Regions from separate parts of the Allobosea sp. OAE752 genome, predicted to be linked through region 1. Evidence: predicted binding sites of a transcription regulator. Region 1 holds the regulator's gene; each other region holds the start of a gene.
What was found. Region 1 encodes LexA, which represses DNA repair genes until DNA is damaged. Its sites were predicted from a motif close to TGTTCNNNNTGTGTTCNG; they were not measured.
Positions count from the first base shown of each region.

Region 2: GGC47_RS26380 (DUF763 domain-containing protein) is a predicted target of LexA. The motif match lies at 1,274-1,291, and genes of this name have one in related genera.
Region 3: GGC47_RS07075 (ATP-dependent helicase) is a predicted target of LexA. The motif match lies at 2,303-2,320, and genes of this name have one in related genera.

Region 1 is NZ_JBNPXO010000005.1:178,408-182,718, reverse strand. It holds gene GGC47_RS14950 (ComEC/Rec2 family competence protein) at 1-446, shown strand, start outside; gene lexA (transcriptional repressor LexA) at 440-1,150, opposite strand; gene GGC47_RS14940 (molybdopterin molybdotransferase MoeA) at 1,235-2,446, opposite strand; gene moaC (cyclic pyranopterin monophosphate synthase MoaC) at 2,448-2,930, opposite strand; gene trpC (indole-3-glycerol phosphate synthase TrpC) at 2,927-3,739, opposite strand; gene trpD (anthranilate phosphoribosyltransferase) at 3,751-4,311, opposite strand, start outside.
Region 2 is NZ_JBNPXO010000016.1:25,701-30,011, forward strand. It holds gene GGC47_RS26370 (phospholipase D-like domain-containing protein) at 1-680, shown strand, start outside; gene GGC47_RS26375 (hypothetical protein) at 894-1,079, opposite strand; gene GGC47_RS26380 (DUF763 domain-containing protein) at 1,299-2,576, shown strand; gene GGC47_RS26385 (exonuclease/endonuclease/phosphatase family protein) at 2,592-2,813, opposite strand; gene GGC47_RS26390 (DUF1236 domain-containing protein) at 3,130-3,543, shown strand; gene GGC47_RS26395 (PRC-barrel domain-containing protein) at 4,236-4,311, shown strand, end outside.
Region 3 is NZ_JBNPXO010000002.1:457,062-461,372, reverse strand. It holds gene msrB (peptide-methionine (R)-S-oxide reductase MsrB) at 44-484, shown strand; gene GGC47_RS07080 (acyl-CoA dehydrogenase family protein) at 573-2,219, opposite strand; gene GGC47_RS07075 (ATP-dependent helicase) at 2,335-4,311, shown strand, end outside.

The DNA.
Region 1 (4,311 bases):
GCTTCGTCCTGCAGCAATGGCTCGCTTCCGATGGCGACAGCCGCGCGCCGGACGACGCGACCCTGCGTGCCGGTATCGCCTGCGACGCCAATGCCTGCATCGTCCGAACCGCCGACGGGCGCAGCATCTCCTATGCCCGGGATCGGATCGCCATCATCGAGGATTGCCGCCGCGCCGATCTCGTCGTCACCAACATTCCCTGGAGCGCGCCTTGCGAAGCCAGGCTCGTCGATCGGATGGCGCTGTCGCGGGACGGCGCGACCTCGCTCTACCGCGCCGCCTTCGGCTGGCGCAGCCATTCCTCGGAAAACGCCGTCGCAGACCGGCCCTGGAGCCGCCGCAAGCCTTCCGAATCCGCAGCTCGGCCCAGCGCGCCGGCCCCCGCTGCGACACGGGCCTCTGCTGCTCCGGAGGTCGCGTCGGACGAGACCGAGTTCGCTCAGTAGCGGCGCAGCAGGTTGACCAGCCGGCCCTGGATCTTGACGCGGTCGGGGCCCAGGACGCGTGTCTCATAGGCCGGATTGGCCGCTTCGAGCGCGATCGAGGAGCCACGCCGGCGCAGACGCTTCAGCGTCGCCTCTTCCTCGTCGATCAGCGCGACGATGATGTCGCCGGTGTTTGCCGTGTCCTGCTTGCGGATGATGACGGTGTCGCCGTCGAGGATGCCGGCCTCGACCATCGAATCGCCGCGTACCTCCAGCGCATAATGCTCGCCCGAACCCAGCATGTCGGGCGGCAGCGAAACCGTATGGCTGCGGCTCTGGATCGCCGAGATCGGCGTGCCGGCGGCGATGCGGCCCATCACGGGAATCGCGACCGGGGAGCGTGCATCGTCATCGGCCGGGGCAGGGCGCGGCTTGGCGAGAGAGGGCTGCGAGCCGAGGCCGCCCTGCACGACGGCTGGGTTGAAGCGGCGCGGCTGCGGGCCAGCGAGCCCGTCCGGCATCTTGATGACTTCGAGGGCCCGCGCCCGATTGGGCAGGCGGCGGATGAAGCCGCGCTCCTCAAGCGCCATGATCAGCCGGTGGATGCCCGATTTGGAGCGCAGGTCGAGCGCATCCTTCATCTCGTCGAAGGAGGGGGGCACGCCGCTTTCGCGCAAGCGTTCCTGGATGAAGCGCAGGAGTTCGTGTTGCTTGCGTGTCAGCATGATCCCCGCCGGTGCCCCCGCGATACAGATTCGAAACAAAGCCAGAACACTATAACTGTTCGCCTTGTGTTCCGCAAGCGACTGCTACCGCAGCGGCAGAATGCGGCAGATATCGCCTTTGTGAGCCGGCTCTGCATGCGCCGGTCGGATCGTCAGGGCCTTGGCGCGCGCCAGGGTGCCCAGCATCGAGGAATCCTGCCTGTCGAAGGGCGTCGCCACCCAACCGGCCGGCGTCAGGGCAAGATCGGAGCGAAGATAGTCCTCGCGCTCATCATTAGCCGGCATATCTTTTCCGAGAATCGCCAGAATACTGCGGTCGCGATCGGGGTCGTCCATACCCAGCAGCGCCTCGATCAGCGGCAGCAGGAAGAGATGGCCGCAGACGATCGACGAGACCGGATTGCCGGGCAGCCCGAGCACCACCATGCGGCCAAGCCGGCCGGTCATCATCGGCTTGCCCGGTCGCATCGCGATCTTCCAGAAGCCGAGGCTCATGCCGGCCCGCTTCAGCGCCTCCTGCACGAGGTCGTGCTCGCCGACCGAGGCGCCGCCGAGGGTGATCAGCACGTCGGCCTCCGCGGCACGGGCGGCGGCGATCCGCGCCGCGAGGTCGTCGTGATCGTCGCGGGCGATACCGAGGTCGAGCGCCTCGCCGCCGGCCTTTTCCACCAGCGCCATCAGCGAGAAGGAGTTCGAGGCGACGATCTGGTCCGGCCCGGTCGGCTCGCCCGGCGCCACCAATTCGTCGCCGGTGGCGAGGATGGCGACGCGCGGCTTGCAGCGTACCGGCAATTGCGGATGCCCCATCGCGGCGGCGAGCCCGAGCGCGGCGCTGTCGAGCATGCGCCCGGCCGTCAGCGGCACGTCGCCGTCACGGAAATCGAGCCCGGCCACCCTGACGAACTGGCCCTTATGGGCCGGCACGCGCACCGTGATGGTTTCGCTGCCGACGCCATCGGCATTCTCCTGCATGAGGACGCTGTCGGCGCCCTCCGGCATCGGCGCGCCGGTGAAGATCCGCACAGCCTCGCCCGGACGGACGTCGCCATCGAAACGCCGCCCCGCCGCGGATTCGCCGATGACGCGGAGTTGCTTGCCGGCTTCCATGTCGGCGGCGCGGACGGCATAGCCGTCCATGGCGGAGTTGGCGAAAGGCGGCTGGGTGCGCAGCGCCTTCACATCGGCCGCGAGCACGCGCCAGGCGCAGCGCGCCAGGGGCTGCATCTCGCTGCCCGTCGGCCCCGGAACGCTGTCGAGCAGGGCCTTGAGCGCGACGGGAACCGGGGTGAGAGCCATGTCAGAGCGCCTTGGCGTCGTAATCGCCGGATTGTCCGCCGGATTTGTGCAGCAGGCGGATGCCTTCGATCCGCATCGCCCGGTCGACGGCCTTGACCATGTCGTAGACGGTCAGGCAGGCGACGGAGACGGCGGTCAGCGCCTCCATCTCGACGCCGGTCTGGCCCTTCATCTTGACCTCGGCGCGGACGCGCACGCCGGGCAGGGCCTCGTCCAGTTCGAGATCGACAGCGATCTTGCTCAGCAGCAGCGGGTGGCAGAGCGGGATCAGTTCATGGGTGCGCTTGGCCGCCATGATGCCGGCGAGCCGGGCTGTGCCGAGCACATCGCCTTTCTTGGCGTTGCCGTCGCGCACGATCGCGATGGTTTCAGGCGCCATCACGACGCAGCCTTCGGCGATGGCGATGCGCCCGGTCTCGGCCTTGTCGCCGACATCGACCATATGCGCGGCGCCTTGCGCGTCGAGATGGCTGAGCCGGCTCACGCCGCGTTCTCGCGCGCCTTGCCGGTGAGCAGCAGCGCAGTCGCGGCCGCGACATCGGCCTGCCGCATCAGGCTTTCGCCGACGAGGAAGGTTTCGACGCCGACCTTGCCGAGACGCCGGATGTCGGCGTGGGTGAAGATGCCGCTCTCGCTGATGACGATGCGGTCGGACGGCACGCGCGGCGCCAGCCGCTCGGTCACGGCGAGATCGACGTTGAAGCTGCGCAGGTCGCGGTTGTTGATGCCGAGCAGCCGGCTTTCGAGCTTGAGCGCCCGGTCGAGCTCGGCATCGTCATGGATCTCGACGAGGGCATCCATGCCGAGCTCGCGCGCCGTGTCGTTGAGCACCCGGGCGGTGGCGTCGTCGACGCCGGCCATGATGATCAGGATGCAATCGGCGCCCCAGGCGCGGGCCTCGAAGACCTGATAGGGGTCGTAGAGAAAATCCTTGCGCAGCCCCGGCAGGCCGCAGGCCTCGCGCGCTTGCGTCAGGAATTCCGGCTGGCCCTGGAAGGAGGGCGCGTCGGTCAGCACCGAGATGCAGGCCGCGCCGCCCGCCGCATAGGCGCGTGCCAGCGCCGGCGGATCGAAATCGGCGCGGATCAGCCCCTTGGACGGGCTCGCCTTCTTGATCTCGGCGATGAGCGCCGGCGTCCCGGCTGCAACCTTGGCGGCGAGAGCGTCGGCAAAGCCACGCGGCATGCCGGCGCCGCGCGCGCGGCGCTCGATCTCCGCTTGTGGGATCGCAGCCTTGGCGGCGGCGATCTCCTGGCGCTTATAGGCTTCGATCTTCGCGAGGATGTCGGTCATGGCCAGCCTCCTCAGCCGTTCGAGACGGCGATGAGCTTCGCGAGCGTCGCCTTGGCCTTGCCGGAATCGAGCGCGGCCGTGGCCTGGGCGAAGCCGTCCTTCAGATCCCCCGCCTTGCCGGCGATGAGCAGTCCCGCCGCCGCATTGAAGGCCGCGATGTCGCGGAAGGCGGTCTTCTCGCCGCCAAGCACGGCATTGAGGGCTGCGGCGTTCTGCTCGGGCGTGCCGCCGCGCAGATCCTCGGGCTTGGCGAGGGCGAGACCGATATCGGCCGGGCTGATAGAGAAGCTCTCGATCTTGCCGTTCTCCAGCGAAACGACGCGGGTCGGACCGGTGGTGGTGATCTCGTCGAGCCCATCCGAGCCGTGCACGGCCCAGACGCGGGTCGAGCCGAGCGTGGCCAGCACCTTGACCATCGGTTCCAGCCAGGTCTCGGAGAAGGCCCCGACGAGCTGGCGCTTGACGCCGGCCGGGTTGGAGAGCGGGCCGAGCAGGTTGAAGATCGTGCGCGTGCCGAGCTCGGTGCGCACCGGCGCGACATGGCGCATCGAGGCGTGATGCGTCGGCGCGAA
Region 2 (4,311 bases), on a different contig from region 1:
GAGACAATCACTATCGGATCGAAGGACCGGCTGCGGCCGAGTTACAGGCGGCGTTTGCCGAACATTGGCTCGAAGCCACAGGCGAATTGCTGTTGGGGAATCGCTACTTTCCGGAGCTTGTGCCACAGGGCGAAAACGCAGCGCAGATTGTGGTGAGTTCACCGCATCAGCGCAACGTGATGCACCTGACGTTGATGACGGCGCTGGCATCCGCAGGGCGAAGTATACGTATCGCCACCCCTTATTTCGTGCCGGACGAGATGACGAGAGCCCAGCTTCTGGAAGCTCGCCGCCGCGGAGTGCAGGTCGAAATCCTAATTCCCGGCAGTCAGACCGACGCTCGGATCGTCAGGAAGGCGTCACGGCACTTTTGGGGGGAGCTTTTGGAAGCGGGAGTTAAAATCAGCGAATATCAGCCGACCTTCTATCACTGCAAGCTCGTGATCGTGGACGATATCTGGACGTCGATCGGATCGACAAACATCGATGATCGCGCGCTTCGCCTCAACGACGAAGCCAACGTCAATTTCTTTGACAGAGGCGTCGCTGCATCCCAGGTGGAAATCTTCAACAAGGATCTCGCAGCCTCCAGACCCTACACCCTGGCTGACTGGCAACGTCGAACGGCGAATGAAAAGTTCTCCGACTGGCTTGCAAGCCTGACGCGCTCGCAAATATAGCAGAAGCAGTTTTGGCGGCTCCGGTGCCCGGTGTCGTGAGCTCGGGCAAGGCAAGCGAGCGGCTGGAGATGGCGTGTCGGTTCAGGCCGCTCAAGCCGCGGGAACTGATCTGGGAGTGGTGCCACCGCGCGTACGACGGGGTAGCGGACATCGATTGCGTCGCGAACCCGCCGACAACAAGACGGCTCTCGTGGCGCCCAACTGGTCTGACGTCTAGGTGGCGTCGCCACGCTCCTTCAGAAGTTCGTTCAAGCGTTCCTGTTTCGCGTTGATCTGCTCCTGCAAATTTTCTTCGCGAGCCGAGCCTGAGGCGGCTGCCGCCAACTCGGTCAGATCCGAGACTTGCCGGCGCAGGAGAGCGATCTGGTCGTTGAGTGCATCATGATTGCCATTGGCCATGCTCGACGTCTCCGGTTGGAATGCTGTCAGACCTCTAGGATCCCAGAATCAGGACGCTCCAGAGGCTCTGCGGTTCCGTCGGCAACGGAGATTTGCACGAGAGCCAGAGGTCGCCTTGCAATCGCTGCTTCAAATCCCGACTTCAGATGTTTGGTCGCTCGATGGACGCCCGGGCTGGGCGAGACTATAAGGGTTGTTCCTTTTTCGTTCCCAGGTCTCATGACACGTCGATCAGGCAGCGCCGATCTCCCTTTGCATTACGGACGGGTTCCGCTCTGGCTCGGCGAACGCATGGCTAGATTGGGCAGCGTCATTTGCGAAGCGATCATCCAGCACTATGGCAGGGACGAGCTGCTACGGCGCTTTGCGCACCCTTTCTGGTTCCAATCCTTCGGCGCGATCATGGGTATGGACTGGCATTCTTCCGGAATCACGACCAGCGTCATCGGGGCGTTGAAACGCGGCCTGACGCCTCTTGCCGGCGAGCTGGGGCTTCATGTCTGCGGCGGACGGGGCAACCAATCCCGCCGCACACCTGCGGAGCTCGAACAGATCGGCGCCAAGGTCGGCTTCGACGGAACGGCCCTGGCGCAGGCAAGCCGGCTCGTCGCCAAGGTCGACAGCGCGGCAGTGCAGGATGGCTTTGACCTTTATCTGCACGGCTTCTTCGTAACCGATGACGGCCATTGGACAGTCGTGCAGCAGGGCATGAACGGCGATAGCGGCCTGGCGCGGCGCTATCACTGGCATTCCGAGGAGCTCGGCAGCTTTGTCGAGGCGCCCCACGCTGCGATCGAAGGGCGAAGTGCAGGCAATATCATCAACCTCACCGATGCATGCGCAGATCACGCGCGCGAGGCCCAGGTCGCGCTGCTGCGCGAACAGGGGCCCGACGGGATCGTTCGGGAATTGGCGGCGTTGCAGCCGGCTCACCCCAGCACTGATCGGAGCGCTCCGCAATTGACCCTCCCGCATCTCGTGATGCCGGCGCATCACGATGTCAGGCCCCAAGACGTGATGGTGCGACGCCTCCATGGCGCTTTGGCTGCTGCGGCCGACCGCGGCCCGGCCGATTTTTCCGAGCTCCTGCTCGTGCCCGGGATCGGCGCCCGCACGGTACGTTCCTTGGCGATGGTCGCCGAAGTGCTGCACGGTGCGCCCTGCCGTTTCAGCGATCCGGCGCGTTTTTCGCTGGCCCATGGCGGCAAGGACCGGCAGCCTTTCGCCGTGCCGATCAAAGTCTATGATCAGACGATCGCCGTCCTGCGCTCGGCCGTCAATCAAGCGAAGCTCGGTCAGGATGACCGTCTTGCCGCGATCGCGCGGCTGGACAGCGAGAGCCGCCGGCTGGAGCGGAGCGCGACAGGCCCGACGCTCGGCGAATATGTCGCCGAAGAACGGCGCCGTTCGCCTGCTTATGGCGGGCGAAGCGTTTTTGGCTGGGAGCGGTCCGAGGCAGGCGGGATCGACGCCGAAACGAGATCGCGACGCCGATAGAGTGCGGGCGGCCTTCTACTTCGGCATGGTTCCCGCGAGGCGTATGCAGGTGGGTGCATGGTCGCTAGCCTCGTTCCAGCCGCGGACAGGGCGGTCAACCTCGGCCGCCATCAGCTGCTCCGCCAGATTTGTACCGAGGAGCACGTGGTCGAGGCGCATGCCGCCATCGCGCCCGCATGCGTTCCTGAAATACTCGCAGAACGTGTAGATGCGCTCCTCGGGATGCATCTCGCGCAACGCCTCCGTCCAGCCTTGCGCGAGGATCGCCTGGCAGGCTCGCCGAACCTGGGGCAAAACAGCGCGTCTACTTCCGCGGGATCGCGCGAGCTGTCACTGGCCGTTTGACGAGACATCATGGCCGTTGGCGCGCGGGGTTCTGAAATGCACCGAAAAACTCTGCTGCTGCGAAAGTTACTGACTATTCTTTCAGGAGCCAAGAGCCGATCCGACGCGCGCTGGAGCTTCCGAAGTCATTACGAGGATGCTTCAGGGAACCGTTTATAAGACTTCTAAGTTAGGGCCTCCATCTGGGGGATAACCAGGAGATGGACCGATGAAGAAGATCATTCTCGTTACCGCCGTCGCGATGGCTCCGATGCTGGCGTTCGCCCAGAATCCCGAAGGCGCGCGTGGGGGCGCTGCCGCCGGTGCGGCGACCGGCGCCGTCGGTGGCGCGATCGTAGGCGGGCCTGTCGGGGCCGTCGTGGGCGGCGTCGGCGGCGCCGTCGTCGGTGGTATTGCGGGCGACGCCACGCCGCGCTTCAAGACCTATGTCAGGGCTCACGAAGTTCCATCGTATACCTATCAAGAGGATGTGCGTGTCGGCGCCGTGCTCCCGGAGACGGGCGTGACCTATCGTGAAGTCCCGGCCGAGTTCGGTGCGAAGGGCTATCGCTACACCGTTGTCAATGATCGAACGGTGATCGTCGAGCCGAAGACACGCAAGATCATCCAGGTCATCGAATAATGCCTTCCGACCCCGCGCTGTCGGCGCGGGGTCAATCGCTCTTGGTCTGACGTTCTGCCCTTGCTCTGGGATGGAAGAGCTTTTTCGTCGTCAGGTTAGCGGCCGGCCGAAAACGAGAAGGAGTGTTTAAACATCCGAGCTCAGGCGGTCGAACGTTACGAGATCACGCGTTACGGCCACATTAGTGGCTTGGGCGAAGCAACTCGGTCACAATGGCCGCGCATCGCTTCTGGAGCAACCTCGACGAGAGCTGCGACCGACGAGCAACTCGGAAAGTTCGCTATCAAGGGCATCTATCGCAAGGCTGCTTGAGCGTATGGCCTCGCCGGATACCCGGTGGTTTTTTTTCTTTTCGGAGAGTACGGGAGGCACGGTGCTTTCGTCAGAGCGGTTGCTCCGGTCAGAATCTCGCGCTGCGGATTATGGCGTGACCATTCGGGGGCCGATCATTTGCCGCATGCCACATGGGCTCTGCACAGTCTGACTCTAGCTCCCCGTGGTGGGCGTCCCGCCATCGCCGGTAATCCTCGCCGTCGCCACGCCCTCATAAGGGGCGGCCCTCCTTGGGCGTCTCCTTCCTAACTTCGATCGTCGTCGTTCGGGAGCGGCGGTCCTTTTGTTTTGAGCCGGCGCTGCGAGGAACGCGATCGCTTTCCGCCCGTTTGGTAGAGTAACAGCCCTCGGAGGAAACAATGGATCATTCTCAGCATATCCGCCTTTCAACGACCGACCTGACGCCGGACATTCTCGATGGCGCGACCATCTATG
Region 3 (4,311 bases), on a different contig from region 1:
GAGCCGATGGCATCGCGAGCCATCCGCCGAGAAGGAGATCATCATGGGTCTGACGAGCATGTTCGGCGCCGAGAAGAAGCAGGCCGAAACCTTCCCCTTCCAGCTCACGGACGCCGAATGGCGCGCGCGCCTGACACCCGAGCAGTATCGCATCCTGCGCGGCCACGGCACCGAGCGGGCGGGTTCCTGCGCGCTCAACTACGAGAAGCGCGCCGGCACCTTCTCCTGCGCCGGCTGCGGCCAGAAGCTGTTCAAATCGGGCAAGAAGTTTGAGAGCGGCACCGGCTGGCCGAGCTTCGACCAACCGCTGGAAGGTGCGGTGGGCGCCAGCGAGGATCACAGCCACGGCATGCATCGGGTCGAGGTCCATTGCGCCAATTGCGGCGGCCATCTCGGCCACGTCTTTCCGGACGGCCCGCCCCCGACCGGACTGCGCTACTGCATCAATGGCGAGGCGATGACGTTCGAGCCGGAAGCAGCTTGAGGCATTCGCGTCATGCCCGGGCTCGACCCGAGCATCTCGTGACGGAAAAGCGATGAAGAGATGCCCGGGTCAAGCCCGGCATGACGTTTCAAGCAGCCGGTACCGCCCGCCGCGCCAGCGCCGCAGCGTCGACGCCCGGCGGCAGATCGCCGAACTGTCCCGACCAGCCACCATCCAGCCGCGTCGCGATGAAGGCATCCGCCACCGCGGCCGGCGCGAAACGCAACAGCAACGAGCCCTGCAGCATCAACGCCAGCTTCTCGGTCAATCGCCGCGCCTGCCCCTCATTGCGCATCATCTCCGGCAACTCGCCTTCCAGCCGTTTTAAAGCCGCATCGTAGCCCCGGTCCGCGCCCGCAGCCGCCATCAGCTCCGCCCGCAATACATCGACAGCGCCCTCCTCGCGCGCCAGCGAACGCAGCACGTCCAGGCAGATGACATTGCCCGAGCCCTCCCAGATCGCGTTGAGCGGCGCCTCCCTGTAGAGCCGCGCCATCGGATTCTCCTCGATGAAGCCGTTGCCGCCATGGCATTCCAGCGCCTCGGTGACGACGGCCGGCGCGCGCCGCGTGATCCAGTATTTCGCGATCGGCGCCCCGACCCGCGCCAGCAGGCGCTCGCTCGGGGACTCATCTTGCCGGTCGAGCGCCGCGAACAGCCGGAAGGCGAGCCAGGCCGCGGCTTCCGCCTCGATGGCAATGTCGGCGAGCACGTTCTGCATGATCGGCTGGTCGATCAACGCCTTCTGGAAGGCGCGGCGATGCTGCGCGTGATGCGCCGCCAGCGAGACCGCCATCCGCATCAATCCGGACGACGCCGCCGCGATGTCGAGCCGCGAATTGTGGTTCATCGACAGGCCCGTGCGGATGCCCCGACCCGGCTCGCCGATGAGATGGCCGATCGCGCCCCTGAACTCGACCTCGGAAGAAGCGTTGGAGCGGTTGCCGACCTTGTCCTTCAAGCGCTGGATCGCGACGCCGTTGCGCGATCCGTCCGGCAGCCAGCCCGGGACGACGAAGCAGGAGATACCCTCGCCCGTGCGCGCCAACGTCAGGAACACGTCGGAATGCGGCACCGAGAAGAACCACTTCCGGCCATGCAGCGAGAACGTTCCGTCGCGATTATCCTCCGCATGCGTCTGCGTCTGCCGCAGATCCGAGCCGCTTTGCGTCTCCGTCATCGCCGTGCCGACAGTCGCGCCCGTCTTCAGATGCGCCGGTCCCTGCCGTGGATCATAGCGATTGGAGGTGACGAGGCCTCCCCATTGCTCCCACAACGCTGCGTCCTGCTTCAGCACCGGCACCGCGGCATAGGTCATGCTGATCGGGCAGCAGATGCCGCTCTCGGCGCCGTACCAGAGATACTGCAAGGCGGCGCGAGCCACCTGCGCGCCAGGCTCCGGCCGGTTCCAGGCGAGCGCATGGGCCTCCTGCCCGATGGCGAGCCCCATCAATTCGTGCCAGGCCGGGTGGAAGGCGATCTCGTCGAGGCGATTGCCGAAGCGGTCGAAGGCCCGGAGTTCCGGGGAGTAGCGATTGGCGAGATAAGCCAGCTCCTGCACCCGCGCCGAGCCCACGGTCCGCCCCGCTTCGTGCAGCCGCTCGCGCGCCCAATCGGCCCCGAAGGCCGAGACGATGCCGGGCAGAACCGGATCGGCCACGAAGGCATCGTAGTCGGCAAGCACGGGCACCTGATTGGTGATTTCCCAGCGCTCTTCTCCATCCCGATGCGCCATTGCTGCCACCTCCCTGTGGAACAGGATATAAAATGATCGCTCCGGCAGGGCGCAATCCTGACATCGACGCCCTATATTCGCTGGAGAACGAATCACGCACGAGCAGCTTAGACCCTTGTCCGAGACCGACGCCTTTTCCGCTCCCCTGCCCCGCCCCGGCGGGCTGGCCGCGCGCGCGGCCGCGCAGCCGGCGGCCGGCTATCTCGCGGGGCTGAACCCGGAGCAGCGCCAGGCGGTCGAGGCGACGGAAGGCCCGGTGCTCGTGCTCGCCGGCGCCGGCACCGGCAAGACGCGCGTGCTGACCACCCGCATCGGCCATCTGATCTCGACCAGCCGCGCGTATCCGTCCCAGATCCTCGCCGTGACCTTCACCAACAAGGCGGCGCGCGAGATGAAGGAGCGCGTCGCCCATCTCGTCGGCCCGGTCGCCGAGGGCATGCCCTGGCTCGGCACCTTCCATTCGATCTCGGCCAAGCTCCTGCGCCGCCACGCCGAATTGCTCGACCTGCGCAGCGATTTCACCATCCTCGACACCGACGACCAGATCCGCCTGATGAAGCAGGTGATCCAGGCCGAGGGCATCGACGAGAAGCGCTGGCCCGGCCGGATGCTGGCGGGCTTCATCGATAGCTGGAAGAACCGCGGCCTCTCCCCCAAGGACGTTCCCGCAGGCGAGGCCGCCGTCTTCGCCAACGGCAAGGGCGGCAAGCTCTATGCCGCCTATCAGGAGCGTTTGAAGGCGCTGAACGCCGTCGATTTCGGCGATCTGTTGCTGCATTGCCTGACGCTGTTCCGCGACTATCCGGACGTGCTCCAGACCTATCACGACCGCTTCCGCTACATTCTGGTCGACGAGTATCAGGACACCAACACGGCGCAGTATCTCTGGCTGAGGCTTCTCGCCCAGGGCCGCCGCAACATCTGCTGCGTCGGCGACGACGACCAGTCGATCTATGGCTGGCGCGGCGCCGAGGTCGACAACATCCTGCGCTTCGAGCACGATTTTCCGGGCGCGACCGTGATCCGGCTGGAGCGCAACTACCGCTCGACCGGCCATATCCTCGCCACCGCCTCGAAGCTGATCGCCCGCAACGAGGGCCGCCTCGGCAAGACCCTGCGCACGGAGGACGCGCTCGGCGAGAAGGTCACCATAACCGGCGCCTGGGACAGCCAGGAGGAGGCCCGCCTGATCTCCGACGAGATCGAGGCGATGCAGGCCAAGAAATACAATCTCGCGGAGGTCGCGGTGCTCGTGCGCATCTCCGCCCAGATGCGCGAGATCGAGGAGCGCTTCGTCCAGGCCGGGGTGCCCTATCGCGTCATCGGCGGCCCGCGCTTCTACGAGCGCGCCGAAATTCGCGATGCGCTCGCCTATCTGCGCTGCGTCGTCTCGCCGACCGACGATCTCGCCTTCGAGCGCATCGTCAACGTGCCCAAGCGCGGCCTTGGCGACGCCACCGTCCAGCTCCTGCACAACCATGCCCGCGCCACCGGTTTCTCGCTGATGCAGTCGGCCCGCGCTGCGGTCGAGAGCGACGAACTGAAGCCCAAGGCCCGCACGGCGCTCCGCGAGCTGGTCGAAGCCTTCGGCCGCTGGTCCGCCCGCGCCGAGCACATGCCCCAGGGCGAGCTCGCCGAACTGGTGCTGGAGGAATCCGGCTATACCGAGATGTGGAAGAAGGACCGCTCGGCCGATGCCGCCGGGCGCCTCGAAAACCTCAAGGAGCTCGTCCGCTCGCTGGACGAATTCCCGGACCTGCCTGCCTTCCTCGAACACGTCTCGCTGGTGATGGATGTCGGTGATGGCGAGGCCGAGGCGCGCGTCTCGATCATGACACTGCATGCCGCCAAGGGGCTGGAATTCGACACGGTCTTCCTGCCTGGCTGGGAGGAAGGGCTGTTCCCGAACCAGCGCGCGCTCGACGAGAGCGGCCGGGCCGGGCTGGAGGAGGAGCGCCGCCTCGCCCATGTCGGCCTCACGCGCGCCCGCAAGAAACTGAAGCTCTACTTCGCCTCGAACCGGCGCATTCACGGCCTCTGGCAGACCAGCCTGCCCTCCCGCTTCATCGATGAGCTCCCGGAGGAGCATGTC